DNA from 2 places in the Tepidimonas sp. HKU78 genome. Region 2 is predicted to be linked to the other one. Evidence: predicted binding sites of a transcription regulator. Region 2 holds the regulator's gene; the other holds the start of a gene.
The links. The regulator FliA, encoded in region 2, starts transcription of late flagellar genes. The targets are predictions, from matches to a motif close to CTAAAGTTTNNNNNNNNNNNGCCGNTA.

Region 1 (5,190 bases), 340 kb from region 2:
AAACATTAAAGCCCCGAAAAGCGGGGCTTTGCCAGTCCAAATCGAAGGAATGCTTACTTGGGCTTAGACCAGCTCCCAAGCTGCTGTGTGATGTAGTTACTCAGGCTGTTGTACTGGGCCATCTTGGTGTCCAGTGCCGTGTACTGGGCGCGCAGGCGTTGCTCGTTACGGGCTGCTCGCTCTTCGATGCGACGCATTTCTTCGCTTTTTCGGTTCACCGTATCCTTGAGTGACTTCTCGCGCAAAGCGGCAGACCCTTCGGTTGCGAGTGCATCGCGAGTGAAGTCGCGGATACCCCGGGCCACACCCGCCGGAGTATCAGCGAATACTCTCTGCACTGCTTCGGGGGCAGCGAGCGCTGCCTCTAACGCGGAGGTGTTCAAGGACAAAGATCCATCGCGCTCAAATGAAAGTCCTAAGTCGCTTAGTCGTGCGAGCGGACCACCAGCCACTTCCGCACCAGCGTAATTCCGCAGCATGGTCAGGATACCGATCGCGGCCTGGTCGCCGCGCAGCGGCCCGTTGCCCTGGCCAGTGGGGTCGGCCCGCGTCAGGTCCTTGATGGTTTTGCTCAGTTCGTTGAATGCCGTCTGAAACGCCTTGACGGCTTCGGCCATGGCGGCGGTATCGCTGCGCACATTGACCGTGGCGGGGGAGGGCGTGATGCTCTTGGCTTCCAGCGTCAAGCCAGCAATCGTATCGCTAAAGGTGTTGGACGCCGATGTGACAGCGATACCGTCGATCTCGAGCACGGCGTCTTGTGCGGCGGCGCTCAGCGTCAACCCGACGATACCCCCACCGTTGTTGAAATACGACAACGCCCCCAAGCCTGTGGTGCCGTCGGTGATCAGGTCATCGTTGGCGTCATAGGCTCGGATCTCGAAGCCCTGGGACGCCCCTGTCTGGCTGCTTTTGAAGACCAGATTCTCCTGGCCTCCGCTGCGCACCACCACCGCCGTGACCCCGGCATTGGCTTGGTTGACTTTGGTGGCAATGTCGCTCAGGGTGTCCGTCGCGGTGACAGTGACGCTGACCGGGGTGCCACCGGCGCTGAAGCTGCCACCGCTCCAGGTGCCGCGCGTGAACTCCAGCCGGCCTTCCAATCCCAAAGGGGTTCCAGCTGCAAAGCCAGTGGCCGTTCGCGCCGACTGGGCTTGTGCCAGCGCCTGTACGCTGACCTGGTAGCTGCCGGCCATGGCCCCGCCACTGGTGCGGACTGATAACGAGTTTTCGTTGCTGGAGGTCGCCGTATTGCGTTGCCACAGCGACGTGTCGAGCAGCTTCGCAGCCGCATCCTGCAACTTGGCCAGGCCAGACTTGATTTGGCCCCACGCCGAGATGCTGCTCTGCAGACCGCCGATCTGGGACTGGATCTGCTGGATCGGCTTGCGCTCGAGGGCGACAAGCTGAGAGATGATACCGTTGACGTCGAGTCCGCTGCCGACGCCGGGGGCTGAGATGGCCATGGTCTACTCCTGCGACAGTGGCGTGTTATACGTCGACAGGCGTCTGGGCGCAAGGAGAAAAAGCGGGCGATACCCTTACTGTCCAGCGACCGAGCCTGACGCCGGCAGGCGTCAGGCCGTTGGTTGCGTGGCGTTGGCGCCGTGATCAGCGCAGCAGGGCCAAGACGTTTTGCGGCAGCTGATTGGCCTGGGCGATCATGGCGGTGCCGGCTTGCTGCAAGATCTGGGTGCGGCTGAGGTTGGCCGTCTCGGCGGCGAAGTCGGCGTCCATGATGCGGCCGCGGGCGGCAGACTGCTTCTCCGCTGCGATGCGAATGTTGCTCATGATGTTCTCAAATCGACTCATCACGGCGCCGAGGCGTGCCCGGTTCGTCACCACGCTTTGGATGGCCGTGTTGATAGTGGCCAACATGGCGCTGGCGCCCGCTACTGTGGATATTGTCCCAGCACCCAACGCGGTAGAGATTGATCCAATGCTGCGCATCGATACGGTTACTGTCTGCCCTTGACTGGCTCCTACCTGGAAGGCATACGATGTGGCTCCACCACCAAGAATTTGCCGATTGTTAAAGCTCGTTTGTGATCGGATGCGACCGATTTCGGCGCGGAGCTGGGTGAATTCTGTCTGCAGGTTCGCCCGCGATGTGTCGTCGTTCGAGCCGTTCCGCGAACGAATAGCAAGCTCCCGAATACGCTGTAAAACGTCGGTGACGGATCCCAAAGCCCCGTCGGCAACCTCTACCATGGAAAGACCGTCGCCGGCATTGATAAGCGCCATGCCGAGCCCACGTACCTGAGATTGCATCCGCTCTGCAATCGCTAAGCCAGCGGCGTCGTCCTTGGCGGTGTTGACGCGCAGTCCCGACGACAAGCGGGCCATCGTCGTTTGCAGTGACTGCATGTTGTTGACGGTGTTGCGCTGGGCGTTCAGCGAAATCGGGTTGGTGTTGATGGACAGGCTCATGACGGTCGCTCCTGTGGGTAAGCCCGGTGGATGCACCGCATTGGGCCCCGTGCCCGCTGCTGGTGGTCCGTTGAACTACCGGTTGCCTGCTATATCGGCCCTGTCGGCCCGAACTTGAGGGTTTCTTCCGGTGCGTATCGTTGGCGCTGGCTGCGGCGTCAGGACAGTGCTGCGGGTCCCAGAGGCCAGTCGGGGCCACTAGAATCGACAGCCTGCCCGAGCACGCCGTGATTGCGTCCAAGCCGTCTCCACCATGACTACCCCCGACCGGCTCCAGCCCGTTCCGCTGCCCATGGAGCAGCTACGGGTGGGCTTGACGCTGCCGTTTACCCTGCTGGACGAGACCGGGCAGGTGCTGCTGGCCAAGGGTCTGCGCATCGAGGACGAGGCGCAGCTGGAGGGCATCCGTGCGCGGCGGCGGGTGTTCGTGCCGTTCGAGGAATCGGAACTGGCGGTCAAGGTGCTGATGCAGGGGCTGCTGCGCGCGGAGATCCACAAGGCCGCCATCAAAGATCTGGACCGCTACGTGTCGCTGGAGGACGAGGCAGCCGGCCGAGAGCCACTGCGGGGGACGTTCCCCGAGCAGTGTGCCGAGGTGACGGCGCGCCTGCGGCGCTTGCTGGCCAACATCGCGCAGGGCGCCTGGGGGCCGAACGAGACACGCCAGCGCCTGGCGGCGCTGTGGGCCGATATTCAGCAGTGGGAGCGCACGCCGGGGGCGATGGAGTCGGCGACACTGGTGTTGACGTACCGCGCCTGCAGCAGCCCCAGCGACTACAGCGTGCTGCACGCGCTGCAGTGCGCGGTGCTGGCGCGCCGGCTGGCACCGCGCCTGGGGCTGGATGAGGCGCGCACCCGTACCCTGGTGCTGGCCACCGCGACCATGAACGTGGCGATGCTGCAGTTGCAGGATGCGCTGGCGACGCAGGCCGCGCCGCCGTCGCCGGCGCAGCGGGCGCAGATCGATGCCCACGCGCAGGAGGGCGCGCGCCTGCTGCGGCAGGCGGGGGTGGACGACCCCGTCTGGCTGCAGGCGGTGACGCTGCACCACAGCGCGCTGGCGCCAGGGGTGCCGCTGGCGGCGCGCCCGCCCGGCGAGGCGCTGGCACACATCATCCAGGTGCTGGACCGCTACACTGCGTCCATGAGTCCGCGCGCCAGCCGCCCCGGCCGGGGCGCGCGCGAATCCGCGCGGCTGGCGGTGTTTTTCCGCACCGGGGGGCAACAAGACGAGGTGGGTGCGGCCCTGGTGCAGCTGCTGGGGCTGTATCCGCCCGGCACGTTCGTGCGGCTGCAGTCGGGCGAGCTGGCGCTGGTGTTGCGGCCCGGGCCGAAGGCGGCGACCCCGGTGGCGGCGGTCGTGGTCAACCGCGCGGGTGAGCCGTTGGGCTCGCCCAAGTTGGTGGATACCAGCCGCACGGAGCTGGCGGTGGCCGAGTCCGTGCCGGGATCGGTGGTGCGTGCCCGCATCAACCTTGATGAGATGGTGAAGCTGCTATTGTTTTCTCGCACGCCAGCGGCGGGGCTGCGCTGATCGCTCCAACGCCAAACGGCCGTTGGCGATGGCCACCGAGACAGACCCATGACGAGACGTCAGCGAACCGTGCGCTTGGCAACCTACAACATCCACAAGGGTGTGCAGGGCGTGGGGCCGCTGAAGCGGCTGGAGATCCACAACCTGGCGCGCGCGGTGGCCGAGCTGCGCGCCGATGTCGTTTGCCTGCAAGAGGTGCGAGCGTATCACCACCGGTTGCAGCGGCGCTTTGCCCACTGGCCAGCGGGGGATCAGGCGGGCTTTCTGGCACCCCCCGGCTACCACGTGCTGTACCGCACCAATGCGCGCACGCGCCATGGTGAGCATGGCAATGCGCTGTTGAGCCGCTTTCCCATCGTGGCGCACGGGCATTGCGATGTGTCCGACCACCGCTTCGAGCAACGCGGCCTGTTGCATGCGGTGCTGGCGCTGCCAGAGGATGTCGGCGACACGCCCTACCCCCGCTCGCGCGCGGGGGATAGCGCCCTGCACGTGATCGTGGTGCACCTGGGGCTGATCCACGCCAGCCGCGAACGGCAGGTGCGCGCGCTGGGCAACTATGTGGCGCAGCACGTGCCGCCGCAGGCGCCGCTGTTGGTGGCGGGCGATTTCAACGACTGGGGCGAGCAGCTGCACGCGCCGCTGGCGGCCCTGGGGCTGCATACCGCTGCGCAAGCGCGCGTGCCGACGTATCCGTCGCGCTGGCCGCTGCTGCCGTTGGACCGCATCTACGCGCGGGGGGCGCAGGTGCAATCCGTGGCCGTGCCGCCGCGCGGGGAGTGGGCGCGCTGGTCCGACCACCTGCCGCTGGTGGCGGAGGTCGAGTTGGCATGACCGCTACCCTGCAACCAGGGCATCACCTGCGCCTGCTGGAGGGAGGGCGCGCCTTGTTCCCAGCCATGGTGCAAGCCATGGAGCGCGCGCGCCGCCTGATCCACGTCGAGACGTACATCTTCGTGTTCGCCAACGCATCACTGGCCGTCGCCGAGGCGTTGGTGCGCGCCGCCCAGCGCGGCGTGGAGGTGCGGCTGGTGGTCGATGCGGTGGGCACGCCCGAGATTCCGCCCGAGTGGCAGCGCCGCTTTGCCGACGCCGGTGTGCAGTGGCGCACCTATGCCCCGCTGGGGCGGCTGGGGCTGCTCATCCCCAGCCGCTGGCGTCGGCTGCACCGCAAGCTGTGCGTCGTCGATGGCGTGGTGGGGTTTTGCGGCGGGATCAACCTGATC
Region 2 (5,190 bases):
GCCGAGACCGTGTTGGCCACGCATTTGTCACACTTGATGCAGGTCCACGCCGCCAAGCTGCTCAGCCGCACCGAGGTACAGGAACTGGTCGAGCACGTGCGCAAGCTGGCGCCCAAACTGATCGAAGAAGTGATTCCGGCCATGGTGCCCATCGGCGTGTTCCAGAAAGTGCTGCAGTTACTGCTGGAGGAAGGCGTGCACATCCGCGATATCCGTACCATCGTCGAGACGCTGGCCGAGCACGCCGGCCAGACGCAAGACCCGATCGAGCTCACGCGGCGGGTGCGCCAGGCGCTGTCGCCGGCCATCGTGCAGCAGATCTATGGCCCGGTGCAGGAGCTGGAAGTCATTGCCATCGAGCCGGGCCTGGAGCGCCTGTTGACCCAGGCGCTCGGTGGGCAAGGCATGAGCGCGCTCGACCCTGGCATCGCCGACATGCTCACGCAGTCGGCCGCCAAGGTGGCGGCGCGGCAAGAGGAAAGCGGCGTGCCCGCCGTGCTGCTGGTGCCCGACGCCATCCGGCAGGCCATCGCCCGGCTGCTCAAGCGCGCCGCCCCCCGGCTGCAGGTGTTGGCCCACAGCGAAATCCCTGATACCCACACCATTCGCATCGGCCCGATCATTGGAGAGCCCGCATGAACGCGCAACGATTCGTCGCCCCCAACTCGCGCGAGGCCATGGCGCTGGCGCGCGCCGCTTTTGGCGATCACGCCGTGATCCTGTCGAGCCGATCCACCGACGCTGGTTTCGAGGTCGTGGCAACCTCGGAGGAGCAGCTCTCCGCCATCGCCGCGCAGGTGGCTACGCCGGCGGCGCAGGCGAGCCGTGCCACGTTACCGGAGACACCGACGCCACGCTCGGCACGCGCCACACTCGGCCTGCAACAGCGGGCGGCAGCGCAGCTGCCCCCGGTGTCGCCTGACAGCACGGTGGCCCAAGACAGCGAGACGCTGGCCATGAGCACGCTGTCGTTCCAGGAATATGTGCGCGAGCGCATGTTGCGCAAACGGCGCGAGGCGTTGCAGGGCCGTGCGCCCGAGTCGGCGGGCGCCGCGCGGCCCGCCGTGCCTCCGCGGGCGGCGCCCGCCCCCACCGCGGCGCGCGCGCCCGCAGCGCCGGCGCCGCGCGACGACGACGCGATGGTGCTGCCCTTTGGCCGCAGTGCGCCCGCTGCGTCCGCGCCACAGGCGGCGGCCACGCCGCGCCGCGTGCCCGCCGATGACGCGGCCCGCGCCAGCCGGCTCGAGGCACAGCTGGCCGCCATGCAGGCCATGATGGAGGAGCGCTTCCAGACCCTGGCATGGCTGGGGCAGTCGCGCCTCAATCCGATCCAGTCGCCATTGATGCTCAAGTTCATCCGGGCCGGATATTCGCCCACGGTGGCACGTGCCGTTCTCGAGCGCCTGCCGGCCCACTTGGGCGCGGCGGATGCCTGGCGTTGGACGCTGGAAGTGTTGGCGCGCAATCTGCGCGTCGCGCGCGAGCCAGGGCACTTGTGCGACGAGGGTGGCGTCTTTGCGCTCATTGGCTCGACTGGGGTGGGCAAGACCACCACGGCCGCCAAACTGGCCGCGCAATGCGTCAAGGCCTATGGCGCCAACAGCGTGGGCCTGATCTCGCTTGACACCTACCGCGTGGCCGGCTACGAGCAGCTGCGCGCCTACGGACGCATGCTGGGCGTGGTGGCCCACCAGGCCCACGACCGGGCCGCGCTGCAAGACTTGCTGGAGCTGTTGGCCAACAAACGCATGGTCATCATCGACACCGCAGGCCTGGGGCAAAAAGACCCGCGCATCCAGGACATGATGGCGCTGTTGCAAGCACCACAGATTCGCAAGCTGCTGGTGGTCAACGCCGGCAGCCACGGTGACACGCTCGACGAAGTCTTTCAGGCCTACCGTGACACGCCCTTGCATGGCGTGATCCTGTCCAAGGTCGACGAGGCCGCCAAACTGGGGCCGGCGGTGGACGCGCTCATCCGGCACCAAGCCGTGCTGCGCGGGCTGACCACCGGCCAGCGTGTGCCCGAGGACTGGCAGCGTCCCGACGCCGCCGCGCTGGTGCGTCTGTCGATGGGGGGGCGGGGCAAGTCGGCGTTCGACCCCACCAGCGCCGAATTGCCGTTTTTCTTCACCGATCCGGTGCAGTCGGGCTGGCAGCCCGAGGGGGCCGCCCATGCTTGAGCCGATCCGCGACCAAGCGGCAGGCTTGCTGGCGTGGCACCTGCAGCCACCGACGCGCGTGCTGGCCGTGATCGCGGCCGCCCGCGGCTCGGCGTCGTTGGAGTTGTTGTGGCGGCTGCACCAGGGGTGTCAGGCGTTGGGCATGCCGTGCGCCGTGGTCGAGGGCGAACCCGGCCACTGGCCGGAGGACCTGCCGAGCGGCGGCGCGTGGCTGTGGCACGCGCCAGCCAACGAGGTGTTGCGCTGGTGGCCCACCGATGGTGGGCGGCCATTGGTGGCGTTGACGGCCGAGCCGGCGGCGCTCGTGGCGGCCTACCAGGATCTCAAGCGCCTGCACGGCATGGGCCTGCGACCTGTGGTGATCGCCTTACCTGAGCCCAGCGACCATCCGGTACCCGACGTCGCGAGGGGTGGCGAGGCGCCCGCGCCAGGGCCGCTGCAGGCAGCCCTGTCGGCGCTGCGCCGCACCTGCGACAGCCACCTGGGCGTCGCTCCGATGGTCTGGGCGCTGGGGTATGATGCGCGGGGATCGGTCACACCCGAAACCCAGGCCGTGTTGGGCAGAATCCTGGATGCGGCTTGGGTGTTGGAAGCACCGGCTTTTGCGGGGGAGCAACGGCGGCCATGCTGACGTCCAGTCCGGTGCCGATACCGCGGCCGATCCGACCGCCGGAGTTTTCGATGTACACGCCCAAGGGCACGCTCGACCGAGACGCGCAGTTGCGCCAGTATGCGCCGCTGGTGCACCGGCTGGCGCACCTGATGATTGCACGTCTGCCCGCCAGCGTCGAGCTCGACGATTTGATCCAGGTCGGCATGATCGGGCTGACCGAGGCGCTGGCGCGCTATGAGCCGTCGATGGGGGTGCAGTTCGAAACCTTCGCCAGCCAGCGCATCCGCGGGGCCATGCTCGACGAGCTGCGCGATGCCGATTGGATGTCGCGCGGCTCACGCAAACTGCAAAAGGACATCGAGGGCGCGATCCACCGGCTGGAGCAGCGCCTGCAGCGCGCCCCACGCGAGTCCGAGATCGCGCAAGAGCTGGGCATGTCGCTCGCGGAGTACCACGAAACCCTGTCGCGCATGCGGGGCACGCAGCTGGTCTATCTGGAAGATCTGGGTTCGCGCAGCGAAGACGACGACGGGTTTTTGGATCGCCACTTGCCCGACGATGCCGACCGCAGCCCCGAGGCCATTTTGGCGGACCAGCGCATGCGCGCCGCCTTGGTCGAGGCGATCGGCAAGCTGCCCGAGCGCGAGCAGTACGTTATGAGCATGTACTACGAGCACGACATGAATCTCAAGGAGATCGCGGCCGTGCTAGGCGTCACCGAGTCTCGCGTGAGCCAGCTGCATTCACAGGCGATCGCGCGCTTGCGAGCGCGCCTGCGCGAGCACTGAACCCGTCCCACCGACAGGGCAAGCGCAGACACCCAGTATTCAGCCGTAGCCGCCGCGCCCCATGGTCGGGCGTGAGCGCCCGAGCTGGGAGTACGCCTGCAGCGCATCCTGCGGCAGCAACTGCGCCAGTGCCATGCGGGTGCTACCCGACAGGCGCGCTTGCAACTCCTGCAATTGCTGCAGCCGGCTGCCGATGTCCTCCAGCAGCCGGGCGGCCTCGGGCGCGGCCGCTTGGCCCGGGCCGCTGCGGCCCCACGCGTCGCGCACAGCCACGAACGCTTGCGCCAGCGCCGCGCACGCGGCCACCCACTGGTCTGCATCTACTTCGCCCGCCGCATGGCGCGGCGCCAACTGCAGCACATGGCCGAGTTGTTCGTGCGCCTCGCGCAACAGGGTCAGGGGGTCACCGCAGCGGGTGGTCATGCGCGTCAAGCGGAGCGGCGCGGGCCCGCTGCCGCCACGCCCAGCAGCTCGCGCGCGCTGCCCAGCAGTTTGTCGGCGATGACCTCGGCGTTGACCGAGAAACTGCCATTCTGGATGGCCGTCCGCATGGCCTCGACCTTGGCGGCATCGAAGCTGTCCGTTCCCGAGCGCGCGATGCCATTCGTCATGGCCTGCGTGACGGGCGAAAACTTGACCGTGGCGCTGACCGCTTCGGCGGAGGAAGCAGGCGCGCCGCGTGCGGACGAACTCACCCCCTCCGCGATGCGCTGCGTCACCGGAGTCGGCAAACCGAACTTCGATTCAGGCGAGTTGTTGACTTTCATGGCACTCTCCGCTCCCCGGGTAGAGGGGGCGCTCGAGAGCTTTATCGGCGGGATGAGCCCGGACTTTACCCCTTTTTTGAGATTTTGTGTGGATTAGAGGGTCAGTACCACCGTTTGGGCATCGAGCACTGTGCCCACCAGGATGCGGCGGTTGGGCAGGCGCACCCGCACGGGCTCGCCGATACGGCCGTGGCCCAGCGCCTCGCCGGTGGCCATCACGACGAAGCCGGGCCCCTCCAGGCGCAGACGCACGGTGCTGCCGGGCTCGAAAACCTGCGGTGCACGCACCACACCGGTGCGCAACACTTGCCCTGCTCCCAGTCCACGCACGGCCTGCAAGCCCTGCCAATCCTGCGGGCGCACCAAGACGGCCTCGCGATACGCGGTCCAGTCAACCTCGGCAGCTTCGGCGTGTTCAGGGCCCAGCGTCTCGCCGGGCGCCACCGGGCGCCGCAGCACCCAGCCGGGACCCCAAACGCGCACATAAATCGGTAAAAAGACGTTCCACGGCGTGGGGCCTTCGGCGCAGCGCAGCCCGATGCGGCTGCGCCCCCACAGGCGGGTACCAGCAGGCAAGTAGGGCTCCACGCGCCGGCACGGGGCCAGTTGCAGGCGCGGGTCGAGCGTGCCCACTTCGATCTCGGCGCGCAGGGGCAAATCCGCCGTCGCGCCCTGGAGCTGCTGTGCGACTTCGCCGTCGAGCCAGCGCCCCATCTGTTCACGCCAAGGGCTCGATCCAACCGGCGCCGACGCCTCGCCCGCCCAACCTGGGGCGGTGGCCAGCCACAGGGCGGCCGCGGCTGCCGCGCACAGCCACGCCCGCACGGCGTGTCGCCAGC

Region 1: ACPYIS_RS13720 (flagellin) is a predicted target of FliA. The motif match lies at 2,523-2,549, and genes of this name have one in related genera.

What each region holds. Positions count from the first base shown of each region.
Region 1 is NZ_CP187547.1:2,783,591-2,788,780, reverse strand. It holds gene fliD (flagellar filament capping protein FliD) at 54-1,466, opposite strand; gene ACPYIS_RS13720 (flagellin) at 1,612-2,430, opposite strand; gene ACPYIS_RS13715 (HD-GYP domain-containing protein) at 2,684-3,964, shown strand; gene ACPYIS_RS13710 (endonuclease/exonuclease/phosphatase family protein) at 4,013-4,798, shown strand; gene clsB (cardiolipin synthase ClsB) at 4,795-5,190, shown strand, end outside.
Region 2 is NZ_CP187547.1:244,187-249,376, reverse strand. It holds gene flhA (flagellar biosynthesis protein FlhA) at 1-639, shown strand, start outside; gene flhF (flagellar biosynthesis protein FlhF) at 636-2,183, shown strand; gene ACPYIS_RS01275 (hypothetical protein) at 2,176-2,814, shown strand; gene ACPYIS_RS01270 (RNA polymerase sigma factor FliA) at 2,865-3,584, shown strand; gene ACPYIS_RS01265 (hypothetical protein) at 3,624-4,007, opposite strand; gene flgM (flagellar biosynthesis anti-sigma factor FlgM) at 4,013-4,351, opposite strand; gene flgA (flagellar basal body P-ring formation chaperone FlgA) at 4,445-5,190, opposite strand, start outside.